One region of the Lactobacillus sp. ESL0703 genome, then DNA from elsewhere that is predicted to be linked to it. Evidence: riboswitches for the same ligand, from Rfam matches in the RefSeq annotation. Region 1 holds a riboswitch; each other region holds the start of a gene.

Evidence for each region. Region 1 has a riboswitch for thiamine pyrophosphate ahead of thiW (energy coupling factor transporter S component ThiW). Riboswitches for the same ligand answer to the same signal wherever they lie in the genome.
Region 2: another riboswitch for thiamine pyrophosphate. It lies ahead of PT278_RS06305 (ECF transporter S component); the one in region 1 lies ahead of thiW (energy coupling factor transporter S component ThiW).
Region 3: another riboswitch for thiamine pyrophosphate. It lies ahead of thiM (hydroxyethylthiazole kinase); the one in region 1 lies ahead of thiW (energy coupling factor transporter S component ThiW).

Annotation. Positions count from the first base shown of each region.
Region 1 is NZ_JAQTIB010000003.1:107,649-112,399, forward strand. Features, by position in the region: gene helD (RNA polymerase recycling motor HelD) at 1-659, opposite strand, end outside; gene PT278_RS05545 (matrixin family metalloprotease) at 812-1,423, shown strand; gene PT278_RS05550 (histidine phosphatase family protein) at 1,444-2,088, shown strand; TPP riboswitch at 2,153-2,244, shown strand; gene thiW (energy coupling factor transporter S component ThiW) at 2,309-2,818, shown strand; gene PT278_RS05560 (ATP-binding protein) at 2,873-3,943, opposite strand; gene PT278_RS05565 (pyrimidine-nucleoside phosphorylase) at 4,061-4,751, opposite strand, start outside.
Region 2 is NZ_JAQTIB010000004.1:15,542-20,292, forward strand. Features, by position in the region: gene PT278_RS06295 (M42 family peptidase) at 1-566, shown strand, start outside; gene PT278_RS06300 (MFS transporter) at 669-1,895, shown strand; TPP riboswitch at 1,955-2,043, shown strand; gene PT278_RS06305 (ECF transporter S component) at 2,090-2,668, shown strand; gene PT278_RS06310 (ECF transporter S component) at 2,682-3,260, shown strand; gene udk (uridine kinase) at 3,300-3,944, opposite strand; gene scrK (fructokinase ScrK) at 4,154-4,751, shown strand, end outside.
Region 3 is NZ_JAQTIB010000002.1:106,653-111,403, reverse strand. Features, by position in the region: gene PT278_RS03080 (AEC family transporter) at 1-646, shown strand, start outside; TPP riboswitch at 782-883, shown strand; gene thiM (hydroxyethylthiazole kinase) at 972-1,760, shown strand; gene thiD (bifunctional hydroxymethylpyrimidine kinase/phosphomethylpyrimidine kinase) at 1,772-2,575, shown strand; gene thiE (thiamine phosphate synthase) at 2,588-3,244, shown strand; gene PT278_RS03060 (hypothetical protein) at 3,294-3,716, opposite strand; gene PT278_RS03055 (helix-turn-helix transcriptional regulator) at 3,719-3,925, opposite strand; gene PT278_RS03050 (PTS glucose transporter subunit IIA) at 4,088-4,570, opposite strand; gene PT278_RS03045 (hypothetical protein) at 4,576-4,751, opposite strand, start outside.

The DNA of each region.
Region 1 (4,751 bases):
CTAATGATTTTATTTTGCTCACGCTGAATTGTCGTTACAATTGATTTCATCTGGGTGCTGGACTTTTCACCCAGCACCTCTAAGAGCATTTGGTCACCGATTGATTCATTGGTGTCAAACATGTTTACAATTTGACCATCTTCAATCATGAATTGCCGCTTCTTCGTCATATCAACGGTAATTTCACCATCCGGCGACAGATATGAAACCTGCCCTAGCTTGCCGTCATAATAAATTGAAGAAATTGGTGCCCGCCAATCATAAATTAAGAAGTGGTTGTCCTTGTCCGCAAATGAACCCAAACCAATATAAATTGTTTCCGGTTTTTCATTGCCTTCTTTAAAATCCACCCGGGCAAAATACGGTTTCTTTTCCAGTCGTTGAACCGTTCCTAACTGCTTAGCAGAATGCTGCCAAGCATTCTCACGTTCATCAAGCAGTTGCTGCTGCTGGTGGATCGAGAGCGCCGTTTCCATTGAGGTGGAATAACCATCATAATCTAAGCGGACATCATCAAAGAAGTGCGAATTGAGGTTCCGCGCTTCACCTTCAGCTGACTTAATTGCCGCAGTTAATTCTCCCCGCCGCTCCTTAATCATTTTTAAGATAGCGTCGAGATGCTTCTGTTCAAACTGTTTTTCATCCATCGCTTTTGTCATAAAGTCACCTGTTCTTCAAAACTTGCATACTATTTTAACATGAAACGAACTTAATATATAATTCTTAAAACTCTTTTACTAAGATTATTAAAAACTAGTGAAAATTAAGCAATTTGCTTCTATAATTTTTTATATTGGAGATGGTTTTTATTATGAAAAAGATTTTACACTTTTTACGTAAATTATCTTGTGCATTAGTCGCTGGGATTTCTCTAGGCAGCGTGTATATCCCGGCTATCAGTCCTGCTAATACACCCAGCCATGTCGTCTTAGCTAAGACACATCGCGAAAAAACTGCTAAAAATGCAGGCAAAAATTGCCACTGGTCAAAAAATTCCGCCAAAGTTTATCTTGATTTGGCGGATAACCAGCAATTAACTCAAGCCGCTCAAGATGCCATTAGTGCTTGGAATGATACTGGCAGTTTTACTTTTACTGAGACTAATAAGAAGAAAAATGCACAGATTACAATTGAGCCGATGTTTGACCCCGACACAGATGCCGCTGGGCAAGCAAGCATTACCTATAATCCCAAGACTAAATTGCTTAGTAAGGCAAAAATCCAATTAAATGTTTATTATCTGCAGAATTTTATATATTATTATACTTATCAGCGAATTGTCAATACTGTTGAACACGAATTGGGACACGCCATCGGGCTCAATCACAATAAAGGCAAGTCCGTCATGTATCCCGCGGGCTCTATTTACCCAATTGAGCCACAAGATGTCGCAAAAGTTAAACAAATTTATCATGAAAAATAATTAAAATAAGGAGTTTAAAAATGAAGCGAATTTACATTGTCCGTCACGGACAAACTTATATTAACCGTTACAACAAGATGCAGGGCTGGTGTGATACCCCATTAACTGAAGACGGCATTGCTGGTGCTGATAAAGCGGGCGAAACACTTAAAAATGTTCCCTTTGACATTGCCATCTCTAGCGACTTGAAGCGAGCAAGTGATACCTGCGACATTATCATTAAGCACAATGTTAACCGCGACGAAATCCAACATCTTGCAACTCCGCTGTTCCGCGAACATTTTTACGGCTACTTCGAAGGAATGGATACCGACATGGCCTGGCAAATGATTGGCGGACCGCACGGCTATAAGACCCACTATGATCTGTTCAAGAACGAATCAATTGATACGGCAACCGACTGGATTAAGGAAGCTGATCCGTTTCATGATGCGGAAAATGCCAAGGAATATTGGCACCGCCTTGACCAGGGCTTTGACCTAATCAGTCAGCTTGATGGTGCCGAAAACATTTTATTGGTAACTCACGGCTTTACTATTCGCAGTATTGCCGACCGCTTTGGCGATTTCGACGTCAGCTGCGGTCCACGTAATGCGTCAATTACCATGATGACAATGACTGATAAGCAAAGAAAAGTTACATCATATAATCAAATGAAACTATAAGAAAATAGAATTTGTGCTTTCTTTTTCATCGTTGAAAGTCTATAATCAAATTAACATTAATATACAAGAGTCTATGGGGTGCTTATTTAAGCTGAGATTAAACCCATGAACCTGATCTAGATAATACTAGCGCAAGGGATAGGCTAATTAAGCAAAATCCCATTCGCTATGTGCGAATGGGATTTTTTTGTAGACGCTTGTTAGGAGTAGGGAGTTAGAAATGACTAATAAGAGAAAACAGACAGAAAAACTTACTATTTTGGCAATTATGATTGCACTAGACGTGGTATTATCCCCCATCTTTCGCGTGGAAGGAATGGCACCAATGTCTAGTGTTATCAACATTATTGGCGCCACCATGCTGGGGCCTGTTTACGTGACAATTATGGCAACCTTGTGCGGAATTATCAGAATGTTAATCATGGGAATTCCGCCGCTGGCTTTAACTGGTGCCATCTTTGGTGCAGTATTAGCCGGGATTTTCTATAAATTAACCGGCAAAATTTGGGCAGCTTGTCTTGGCGAAATTATCGGCACCGGAATTATCGGCTCGCTGCTTTCTTACCCAGTCATGGTCTGGTTCACAGGCAGCTCTAATAACCTATATTGGTTCGTCTACACCCCGCGTTTTATCGGGGCTGCTATTATTGGATCAGTAGTTGCCACTATTGTTCTATTAAGCCTAAACAAGGCAAAGCAATTCCAAAAAATCCAGCAACTATTTTTCTAGAAAAAACGACAGCTCTTTATAGGGGCTGTCGTTTTTTACTAAGAATAATTATAATTAATAGCCCAAATAATATACCGAATCTGGATTTTGAGTTTGCTTTAAATATTCACCAAAAAATGGCAACGTATAATCAACATAACCATGACCACTTGGAGTAATTAACTGCCGCTCTAATGCTCGACGCCGATATTGTGAGACATAACCCTTAGTCTTTTTCATTTTGGCAACAACATCACTGAACTTACAATGGTCATTAACATTTATCAAATATTGACGGTCATTTTCCGACAAGCCCATTAAAATCTTTTGATAAGCATTCTCAAAAAGCTTTAGTTGATATTGTACTTTAACTTCATTTAATACTTCTATAGTTGGTTCACGGCCATTTAACTCTTCAAAATACAGCCAACCCAATAATTGAAAGCCATACGAGTAACCCTTAGTCATCTGTGCCATTTTGTTTGCAACAGTTAAGGAGCACGCAAAAACTTTTTGATAAGTATTCACCATATCCGCAGCGTTCAACGACATCATCACTATTTTTTCTGAACGCAGCAAAAAAGTCAGTTTATCTTCATTTTGAATATCCAAAATAAAGTCAGGCAATCCGGTCATTACAACGTAAATTGGATATTCAGCTCGCTTAAGTGAATTATAAACCTGGGCAAAATCTTGAATTGCCTTAGAATTAGTTACCTCATCAATCGTGACAACCACAAATTTTCCTTGTTGCTTAATTTCGGACATTAAGTCTTCCAAAATCTCATCAACTTCAGGAACCTCAATTTCGCGACTAACTGATACACCACCCAAACTCAAAGAATTAATACTGTTAAATAGCCTATTTGCTTTAGAGTGAACCTGATGATCTAGCTTATGTGCCAAGCTCGTTAAAATCCCATTACGATTAAGTAAATCAACATAATAACAATTATCGTCTTGTTTAAATTGTTTAGCTAATTGTGTTAAATATGCTGTTTTGCCAGAACCACGGACACCGGTAACAAAAAACGATCGTGAAAATTGGCTTTCCTTAATTAATTTTACTAAATCATTTACCTGTTTGTTTTTATCCAAAAAAATTGGCGGTACATCACCAAAAGTCGGATTAAACGGATTAATCATAAATTCTCCTTTTAGACTTTTTTAGACTTTGATTTTTATTTTAGACTTTTTTAGACTTTTTGCCAATAAAAATAGCGTCAATCAGACTGGCGTGCAATCTAATTACGCTATTTTTAATTATTCAATTACTTCATAAATCATTTGGTAAGGCTTAGCCTCATCCGCAATTTTGATGCAATTGTAAAGCATCTCTTGAACTTCAGCAACATCTGAACTATCGGCATGAATTGTCAATAAGGATTCGCCCTTCTTGACCTTGTCGCCAACCTTCTTATGCAATTCGATCCCAACACCATAGTCAAGCTGGTCGTCGGCCTTTTCACGACCGCCGCCAAGTTTCATGCTGGCAATTCCAACTTCATCAGCTGACAATTGTGCTAAGTAACCATCTTGTTTAGCAGGCAATTCAATTTCAAATTGTGCGTGTGGCATAACACTGTAATCATCGATCACCTTGCTATCGCCGCCTTGAGCAATTACCATTGCCTTAAACCGAGCTAAAGCTGAACCATCTGCAATTGTTTCTTCAAGCATCTTACGAGCTTCTTCAACTGTCTCTGCCTTTTGTCCCAAGACAACCATGTGACTGCCAAGGGTTAGGACTAGGTCAAGTAAATCTTGCGGGCCATTACCCTTGAGCAAATCAAGCGTTTCTTCAATTTCTAAAGTGTTACCGACCTTATTGCCTAGCGGTTGATTCATATCAGAAATCAGTGCCATGCACTTCATGCCAACACCCTTACCAATTTCCACTAAGGCATGAGCTAATTCTTCGGACTCCGGCAGAGTCTTCATAAATGCGCCAGAA
Region 2 (4,751 bases), on a different contig from region 1:
AGTCGGGTTTGTTTTTTGGCAAGGACTTTGATGACCGTTTTGGTGCTGCAGCCATGGCTGATGTTTTGGAAACATTAGATGGCGAAGAAACGCCATTTAACGTTGTCGCTGCACTGTCAAGTCAAGAAGAAGTTGGCTTGCGCGGAGCTTATGTTACAGCTCGCACTGTTAAGCCCGACTTGGGTATCGTGCTGGAATCTTGTCCAGCTGATGATACCTTTACTCCTGATTGGCTTTCACAAACTGCCTTAAAGCACGGACCAATGATGCGTGACATGGATACGTCATTCTTGCCTAATCCTAAGTTCCAGCAATATGCTTGTGATGTAGCTGATAAGAATCACATTCCTTATACGCGGTCAGTTAGAACTGGTGGCGGCCAAGATGGTGCCGCAATTTATTATGAAAATGGGGCACCGACAATTGTAATTGGTATTCCAGTTCGTTACGAGCATTCACCGTATTGCTTTAGTGCCTACCAAGATTTCAAGGCAGCTGTTGAAATGACAGTGGCAATTATTCGTGATTTAACTACTGAAAAATTAGCTAGTTTCAGCCAATTTTAAGTAAATTTAATATTTTAGTTGCAAAAAATTATTAAACGAGTAAAATAATGTTCCAAAGAAATAATTAGGCGACAGAGAGCGCTTGTTTCGGAGGAATTAAATATGGATACAACTAATGAGCACAGTCATGCACTAACTACAGATCAGAAGTGGACCATCGCGTCGACTTCATCGGGATTTATGTTAGAGAACATGGATGTGCTTTTTCTATCGTTTGCGATGAGTTCGATGATTGCTGACCTGCACCTATCTGGTGGTGCTGCAGGGTTAATTTCGTCGATTACTAATTTGGGGATGTTGTTTGGCGGGATTGCCTTTGGTATGTTGGGCGATAAAATCGGCCGCGTTAAAACTTTCAGCCATACCGTGATTATTTTTGCGGTAGCGACAGCCTGTATGGCCTTTGCCAATAACATCTACTTGATTTATGCCCTCCGTTTTTTGGCCGGAATTGGTGCTGGCGGTGAATATGGTGTTGGGATTGCATTAATTGCCGAGGCTTTTCCGAAGAAGGAAATTGGTAAAATGACCTCAATTGCAGCAGTTGGCGGTCAGGTGGGGGCAATCTTCGCGGCGCTAATTGCGGCATGGATTATTCCAACTGCTGGCTGGCACATGTTGTTTTTAGTTGGTATTGTGCCGGTAGTCTTAACGGTTTTCATTAGAAAACACCTGCATGAGAGTAAGCAATTTTTAACGGCTAAGGCAGAAGAAAAGGGTTCACTGTTAACCAATGTTGCCCGCAAGATGTTTGCAACACCGCGGCTTGCTTGGCAGAGTATTGGCTTGATGATTATGATGACAGTCCAAATTGCTGGTTACTTTGGTTTAATGAACTGGCTGCCAACAATCGTACAGAAGCAATTAAATTTGAATGTTGCCAATTCAAGTTTATGGATGATTGCAACGATTATTGGAATGAGCATTGGAATGATGACCTTCGGCACCATTTTCGATCATTTTGGTCCGCGGCGGGCCTTCGGTATCTTCTTAATTGGTTCAGCCATTATGGTTTATACTTTAAGTTTGGCCACCAACATGGTAACTTTGCTTATCATTGGGGCGATTGTCGGCTTCTTTTCTAATGGGATGTTCGGTGGTTACGGTGCGGTAATTAGCCGGCTGTACCCAACAGAAATTCGCTCGAGTGCGAACAATATTATTGTTAATATTGGCCGTGCAATTGGCGGGTTTTCATCAGTTGTGATTGGTATCTTGATGGATCACTACAACTTAACGGTTGTCATGGGTTTCTTATCAAGTTTATACATTATCAGCTTGATAATTATGATTAGCTTGCCTGGATTGAAAAAGCTGGCAAATAATTAGTGAAGTAAAAGAATGGTTTTATAATAATTATCATTGTGGTATACTACCTATAAATAGATTTTAGTCACTAGGGGTGCGCTTAGCTGAGAATTACCCTTGGAACCTGAACAGGACAATGCCTGCGTTAGGGAAGTGTTTGAATAAGCATTTAACTGTACTCCTTCTGACTTAATAGTTAGTTAGGAGTATTTTTTATGTTCACAAGATCATCAAAATGGAATGTTAAATCGGTAATTTTGGTTGCGTTGATTGGAATTATTATGGGGGTAATTTATACCTACGGCTTTAATTGGGCTTACAACATTATAAAAATGGCACTGGTCCCTACGGGTTTCGCCCCAGTGACCGACACGGTCTTTTCGGGCCTATGGCTAATGGCAGCACCCTTAGCAATGTATTTTGTACCAACGGCTGGTTCTGGGACAATTGGCGAAGTGTTAGCTTCAATCGTAGAAATGGCAATCGGCGGTCAATGGGGCGCGATTACTGTTATTTCAGGGCTTATTCAAGGTGCAACTAACGAAATCGGCTTTTTCCCCAAGAATTCACGTTATCAAGCATTTTCTTGGAAGAGTGTTATGATTGGTGCCTTCTTTGCAGGACTAGGAATTTTTATTCCGTCATATATTCTTTACAGTTGGGGCAAATTTAACATGACGGTTCAGATTGTAATGTTCATTACCAATATGGTTTCGGCGCTTGTCTTTGACGGCGTACTGGTTAAATTAATCGCTAATCTGTTTGATCGCACATTGAAGCCGCGACTGGCATAGATTGAGGTAAATCATGTTTACACGATCATCAAAATGGAATGTTAAGTCGGTAATTTTGGTTGCTTTGATTGGTATTCTCATGGGTATCTTTTATACCTATGGCACTAATGACCTTTATAACCTAGTTAAAATGTTACTACTGCCGACAGGGTACGCCCCGGCAACCGACGCCTTTTTTGCAGGGTTGTGGTTAATGGCCGCGCCTCTTGCAATGTATTTTGTCCCCACAAAAGGTTCAGGATTAGTAGGAGAGCTGCTCGCTTCAATAGTGGAGATGGCTTGCGGTGGACAATGGGGGATTACCACTGTAGTCTCGGGACTAATGCAGGGACTAACCAATGAAATTGGCTTTTTCCCGAAAAAGTCCCGCTACCAAAGATTTTCATGGCGAAGTGTTCTGACAGGTTCATTTTTTGCTAGTTTTGGCTTTTTTATTCCGTGTTATCTGATGTATGGCTGGTATAAATTTGCCGTTAAGGTGCAAATTGTGATGTTCTTTGTCAGTATCCTTTCGTCAGTTTTATTTGATGGGGTACTAGTTAAGTTAATTACTAACCTGTTTGATCGCGCATTAAAGCCGAAAGTAGCATGATTTTAAACAAAAAGGTCGAGGATAATTACCTCGGCCTTTTTAGATAGCTGCTTCTTTTCTTAAAATTGCGTGAACCTTAGTGGTTAACATGTCGATTGCAACGTTATTTTCGCCGCCTTCGGGAATAATAATGTCAGCGTAACGTTTAGTAGGTTCAATAAATTGATGGTACATTGGCTTAACTGTGCCTAAGTATTGTTCAATTACGGAGTTAATTGAGCGCCCGCGTTCATCAATATCTCGTTCAAGTCGTCTGATAAAGCGAATGTCGTCATCGGTATCAACGTAAACTTTGATGTCCATTAAGTCCCGAATTTCCTCATTTGCTAAAACCAAAATTCCTTCAAGAATAATGATATCAGCAGGTTCAATGTGAATAGTTTCATCACTTCTGGTGTGTTCCTTAAAGTCGTAAACGGGCATTTCAATTGGCTTGTAGTTAAGCAAGTCATTGATTTGGGCTTTAAGTAATGGAATATCGAAGGCATCAGGATGGTCATAATTGATATTCATCCGTTCGCTCATTGAAATACCGGTATTATCCTTGTAGTATGAATCTTGCGTCATAATTAGGACGTGTTCATTTTCTTGCATTTGGTCAACAATTTTGTGGGCAATCGTTGTTTTACCACTACCCGAACCGCCGGTAATCCCAATTACGACGGGTTTTTCAAGTTTAGACATTCAGACTCTCCTTTTTATCAAATAATATTTTACTGTAGTTTTTGCTGTAATACCACTAAAACAGGCGATATTTTGCGATTTTGGTCAATAATTTTTGCAATAAAAGATAAAATCTGTACTTGAAAGGGCTTTATAAAATAGGTAACATGAAAGTGCAATTGTTAACAGACGCGATAAGTTTGCTGTTTGGTAAATGAAGGAGATAAAGTATGTTATTAGGTTCAATTGAAGCTGGCGGGACTAAGTTTGTTTGTGCGGTGGGTAATGAAAATTATCAGGTTAAAGATACGATAACTTTTCCGACAACCACACCCCAAGAAACTTTGCAAAAAGCTGCAGATTATTTTAAGCAATTTCCGGTAACAGCAATTAGTATTGCTTCTTTTGGTCCAATTGAAATTCGCCAGACAGCAGCTAATTATGGCTATATAACTACAACTCCTAAGAAGGGCTGGCAAAATACAGATTTTGTTGGCTTCATTAAACAGCAGGTTAATGTGCCGATCTTTTTTACAACGGATGTTAACGGCTCTGCATATGGCGAATATGTCATGTCATTATTATCCAATGAAGATATTGATTCACTCGTTTATTACACAATTGGCACTGGTGTCGGCGGTGGCGCGATTATTGACGGCAAGCTGGTTGGCTCTCTGGGGCATCCTGAAATGGGACATGTCTTACTCAAGCGCCATTCAGACGACTTGAATTTTAAGGGTGTATGTCCATATCATCAGGATTGCCTTGAGGGACTTGTTTCTGGGCCGACTTTTGAAGCTCGCTTAGGCAAAGCGGGCAAGGACGTGC
Region 3 (4,751 bases), on a different contig from region 1:
TAACGCCAACACCATCTTTATTGGGATGCCCCTGAACATGGCACTGTTTGGCGACAAAGCCATGTCTTACTTTTTGGTATACTACATTATCAATACCGTTTCTACTTGGGCATTTGGCGTTTTCTTAATCCAAAACGACGACCCGACTGCTAAAGATAAGAAGACTAACCACAAGATTAACTGGAAAAAGCTATTGCCAATGCCACTTGTTGGGTTTATTGTTGCTTTGGTCTGGATGCTATTAGGGATTCCTGTACCTAACTTCTTAAACTCAACGTTAACTTACGTTGGTAACTTGGTAACCCCACTGTCACTGATCTATATCGGAATTGTCCTACACGATGCCGGAATTAAGAACGTTAAGTTTGACCGTGATTCAATCTTAGCATTAATTGGTCGCTTTATTGTTTCACCAATCATTTTGATTATTTTAATTAAAATCGGAACAAATGCCGGCTTTAATTTACCGAGCTTGATGCGCCAAACTTTAGTTGTCCAAGCAGCAACGCCAATGTTAGCTGTTTTACCAATTTTAGCCAACGAATCACACGGCGACGTTAAATACGCAACTAATATTGTGGTTGAAAGTACAATTCTCTTCATTATCGTCGTTCCGATTTTGATGACGATTTTACAATTTATCTAATAATTAAAAATACTTACTTAAAAGACTTACAAAAAGCCCAGCTCTGATAACACAGCTGGACTTTTTTACTGCTAAAAATAACACAACATTGACTTTAGCATTGTATTATTCATTAAAAGCCGTTATAATTGGAAGCGATAACACGAGGGGGGCCTTTTAGGCTGAGATGAAACACCGTTTCAGACCCTTTGAACCTGTAAGCTAATACTTGCGCGAGGAACGTGTCAACTACCTATTGCTTTGACACAATTATGTGTCAAAGCTTTTTTATTAGTTTAAAGTCGTGGTTCGGAGGACTTCTTCAATAATTTTTAGGAGGAAGATTATGCAGTTAGAATTATTAGACAAGTTGCGCCAAGAGAACCCTGTTGTTCTCAACGCCGCTAATTTCGTTACTGTTCAAGACGTTGCCAACGGCTTAAACGCAATTGGAGCTTCGCCCATCATGAGCAGCGAAATTGATGAAACCGACGAAATGGTCAACATGGCTTCAGCCGTTGCTATTAATATGGGCAGCTTAACTAAGCTGCAAATTGCACACATGAAAAAAATGGGTGATTTGGCTCGAGAATATCATAAGCCGATTGTGCTGGACCCTGTTGCAGTTGGTGCTGTAGATTACCGCCTTAATATTGCTCAAGACCTATTATGGAACTTCCACGTTGGCGTTATTCGTGGTAACGCTGGTGAAATTGCCGCATTAGGTGAATTTGACTGGCAATCTAAAGGTATTGATGCTGGATCAGGAGCAGGCAACCTTGATGAGATTACCAAGGAAGTAGCCAAAAAGTACCACTGCACTGTCATTGCCAGTGGTGCAACTGATACAATTAGTGATGGCACTAATGTTGTTCATGTTCATAATGGTACACCGCTATTCCAAGCCCATGTAGGTTCTGGCGATATGTTAACAAGTATCGTCGCTGCCTTTTGTGCAGTGACCGACAGTCGCTTCGAGGCCGCTCAAGCTGCAACGCTTGTTTTCGGTTCAATTGGACAACTGGTCGTTCAAGATCATCCCGATGTTGGCCCTGGCAGTTTTGGCATGTATCTCATGGACTATTTAGCAAAAGTGCAGATTGCTGATATTGAAAAAATTGCTGATTATGATTAAGGAAGTATTTTATGGCAGAAGAAATTAATTCATTCCCTCAAGTTCTGACAATCGCAGGTACAGATTCCGGCGGTGGCGCCGGCATTATGGCCGATATGAAGACTTTTCAAATGCAAAAAGTCTTCGGCACGGCAGTTGTAGTTGCCGTTACTGCGCAAAACACACTGGGCGTTCAATCATCACACTTGCTTCCACTGGAAATGATTGATGCACAATGTGCATCTTTAGCCGCCGACTTTAAAATCCGCGCGACAAAAACTGGAATGCTCGGCGATGCTGCTCATGTTCACCAAGTTGCTCTAAACTTACAGAAATATGACTTTGGTCCCGTGACTGTCGATCCCGTCATGGTAGCCAAAGGTGGCGCTCACTTACTAAGTGAAGATGCAGTTGCCACTGTCAGAAATGAGTTGTTACCACTAGCTAACCTAGTAACGCCCAATTTACCAGAAGCACAAGTATTAACCGGAATGACCGTTACTTCTGAAAAGCAATATCCCGATCTTGCCCGTTCACTGCAAGACATGGGCGTTAAGAACGTACTAATTAAGGGTGGCCATTCAAGTGCTGAAGAAGTAAGCGACTTTGCCCTACTTGAAGACGGCTCTAGCTTCTGGGTCAGCAGTCCGCGAACCCATACCAAACGCACACATGGTACTGGTGACACTCTAGCCGCTGCAATTACTGCCCAGCTTGCTCTCGGTCATAATCTAACCGATGCAATTAAACTTGCCAAAAAATACGTTACCAAAACAATCGAGCAGACAATCCAAGTGGGACATGGTCACGGACCACTCAACCACTGGGCCAAATAGATAGGAAAAATAATGCAAAAGTTTAATGCAAACATGCTTCGTGCTTACTTCATTTGCGGTACTCAGGATTTACCAGCTGGTAAGACCTTGCCAGAAATCGTCGAAGAAGCACTAAAAGCCGGAATTACCGCCTTTCAATTTCGTGATAAGGGAGCTGGCTCAACTTTAAGTTCTGGTGAGCGATTGCCCATGGCTCAAAGGCTGCACAAACTCTGCCAACAATATCAGGTGCCCTTCTTTATTGACGATGATGTTGCCTTAGCCAAGGCAGTTAATGCCGAAGGAATCCATGTTGGCCAAAGTGATGAAGCTATTCAACAAGTTATTAATGAAGTTGGCAGCCAAATGATTGTGGGTTATTCCTGCTCAACTCTAGCTGAAATTGAAACTGGCGATCAACTTGCTGGTATTGATTATTACGGCAGCGGACCAATCTTCACAACTCAATCCAAAGATGACGCTGACCCTGAAATTGGGCTAGCTGGCCTTGCCAATTTAGTAACTAGCAGTAAACGGCCAATCGTCGCAATTGGCGGTATCACAGTAACAGACTTACCTAATATCGCCAAGACTGGCGCTGCTGGTGCATCTGTAATCTCAATGATTGCCCAAAGTAGTGACATCAAGAATACTGTTAAAGCAATGCTTGATGCACCGTGGCAAAATTAACTTATTTTCTAAATACATGTTTAAAATCACGCCATAGTGCGTGATTTTTTTAATTCTTTCGTTCTTCAATAATCGTAAAGATTATTCCTAGAATTAAACTAATATTCCAATAAAATATTGAAATACCCGCGATTATTCCCAAAACATCCTGCTGAAAGACACCGTACAAACACAAAAAAATTAAGCCGGTACCTAATACTAACCATTCCATCCATTTAGCTACTCGTGCACCAGCAGCATGTTCAATATAACTGTCGCGTTCGTCATCATCTAACATATCTCTCTTACCCTTTTTAATATCCTGCCAATTAAAAAGGTACCCTGAAGCACAAAGTAGTAACAATATTGCCCAAATAATGTGCTTCACTCTATATGCCGCATCTTTATCGTGAAATACTATCACTACTTCAAGTATACCCATTACTAAAAAGACCAAACCATAAATAGCAGTGCGCAGTAATTTTTTCTTCATTATCAATTCTCCAAATATTCTTTTAAGCAAAATAAATCTTCAATACTTATGCCAAAAAAGCATGCCAATTTATATGCTAATAACAATGATGGCTTGTATTTGCCTTTTTCTACAGAAATAATTGTTCGTTGGGTCACACAAACTTTACCAGCCAATTCTTCCTGAGTTAATTTATGTTCTAGTCGTAACTTTTTTACTAAATTTGGCATTATTTTCATCTCTACATTCAATTATCGATATGAAGCTTACTTCATATGAAGCTAGCTTCATATTAATTCTTTTACTGATAAAAATCAATCATAAATAAAAAATGCACAGCTTTATAAAAATAAAGCTGTGCATCTTAAATTCAATTATTTATAAGCGAAAATTTAGTCATTTAACTTAATTGTTTGTACTTCACTATTATGTATTACATTCCCCGTGACAATTTCAGAAACATCTTTGACTAAATCCATATTAGTATAAACAACAATTATTGTATCGTCATAACCAGCTGCCTTAACCATTTCAAGATCCATATCAGCAAGCTGCATACCTTGTTGAACAGTATCGCCTTCCTTAACCATTAATTTAAACGGTTTTCCCTCTAAATTAACCGTATCTAATCCCAGATGAATTAAAATTTCCAAATTATCTTTTGTCGTAATCCCAATTGCATGCTTAGTCGGAAAAACGGTTGTAATCGTTCCTGCTACTGGAGCATAAATTTCGCCGTTTTTTGGCTCAATAGCATACCCGTCACCTAACATTTTTTCAGAAAAGACGTCATCTTTAACAGCGGTAATAGGAATTAATTGACCATCAACCACTGCATTAACAGAAATGCCCTTCTTTTTAAATAATTTAAACATTCTCATTACCTACTATTCTTGACTTTCAACAATATAATTATTGCTGAACAGATACTAAATAAAAATACAAATGCAATTGAAATAGCTTTAATTAACCATTCACTATTTTCTTGCCAGCCTTTTTTAACCGAGCGTAAACTAATTAATCCGAATAATGCCAAAATTGAACAAAACAGATTAC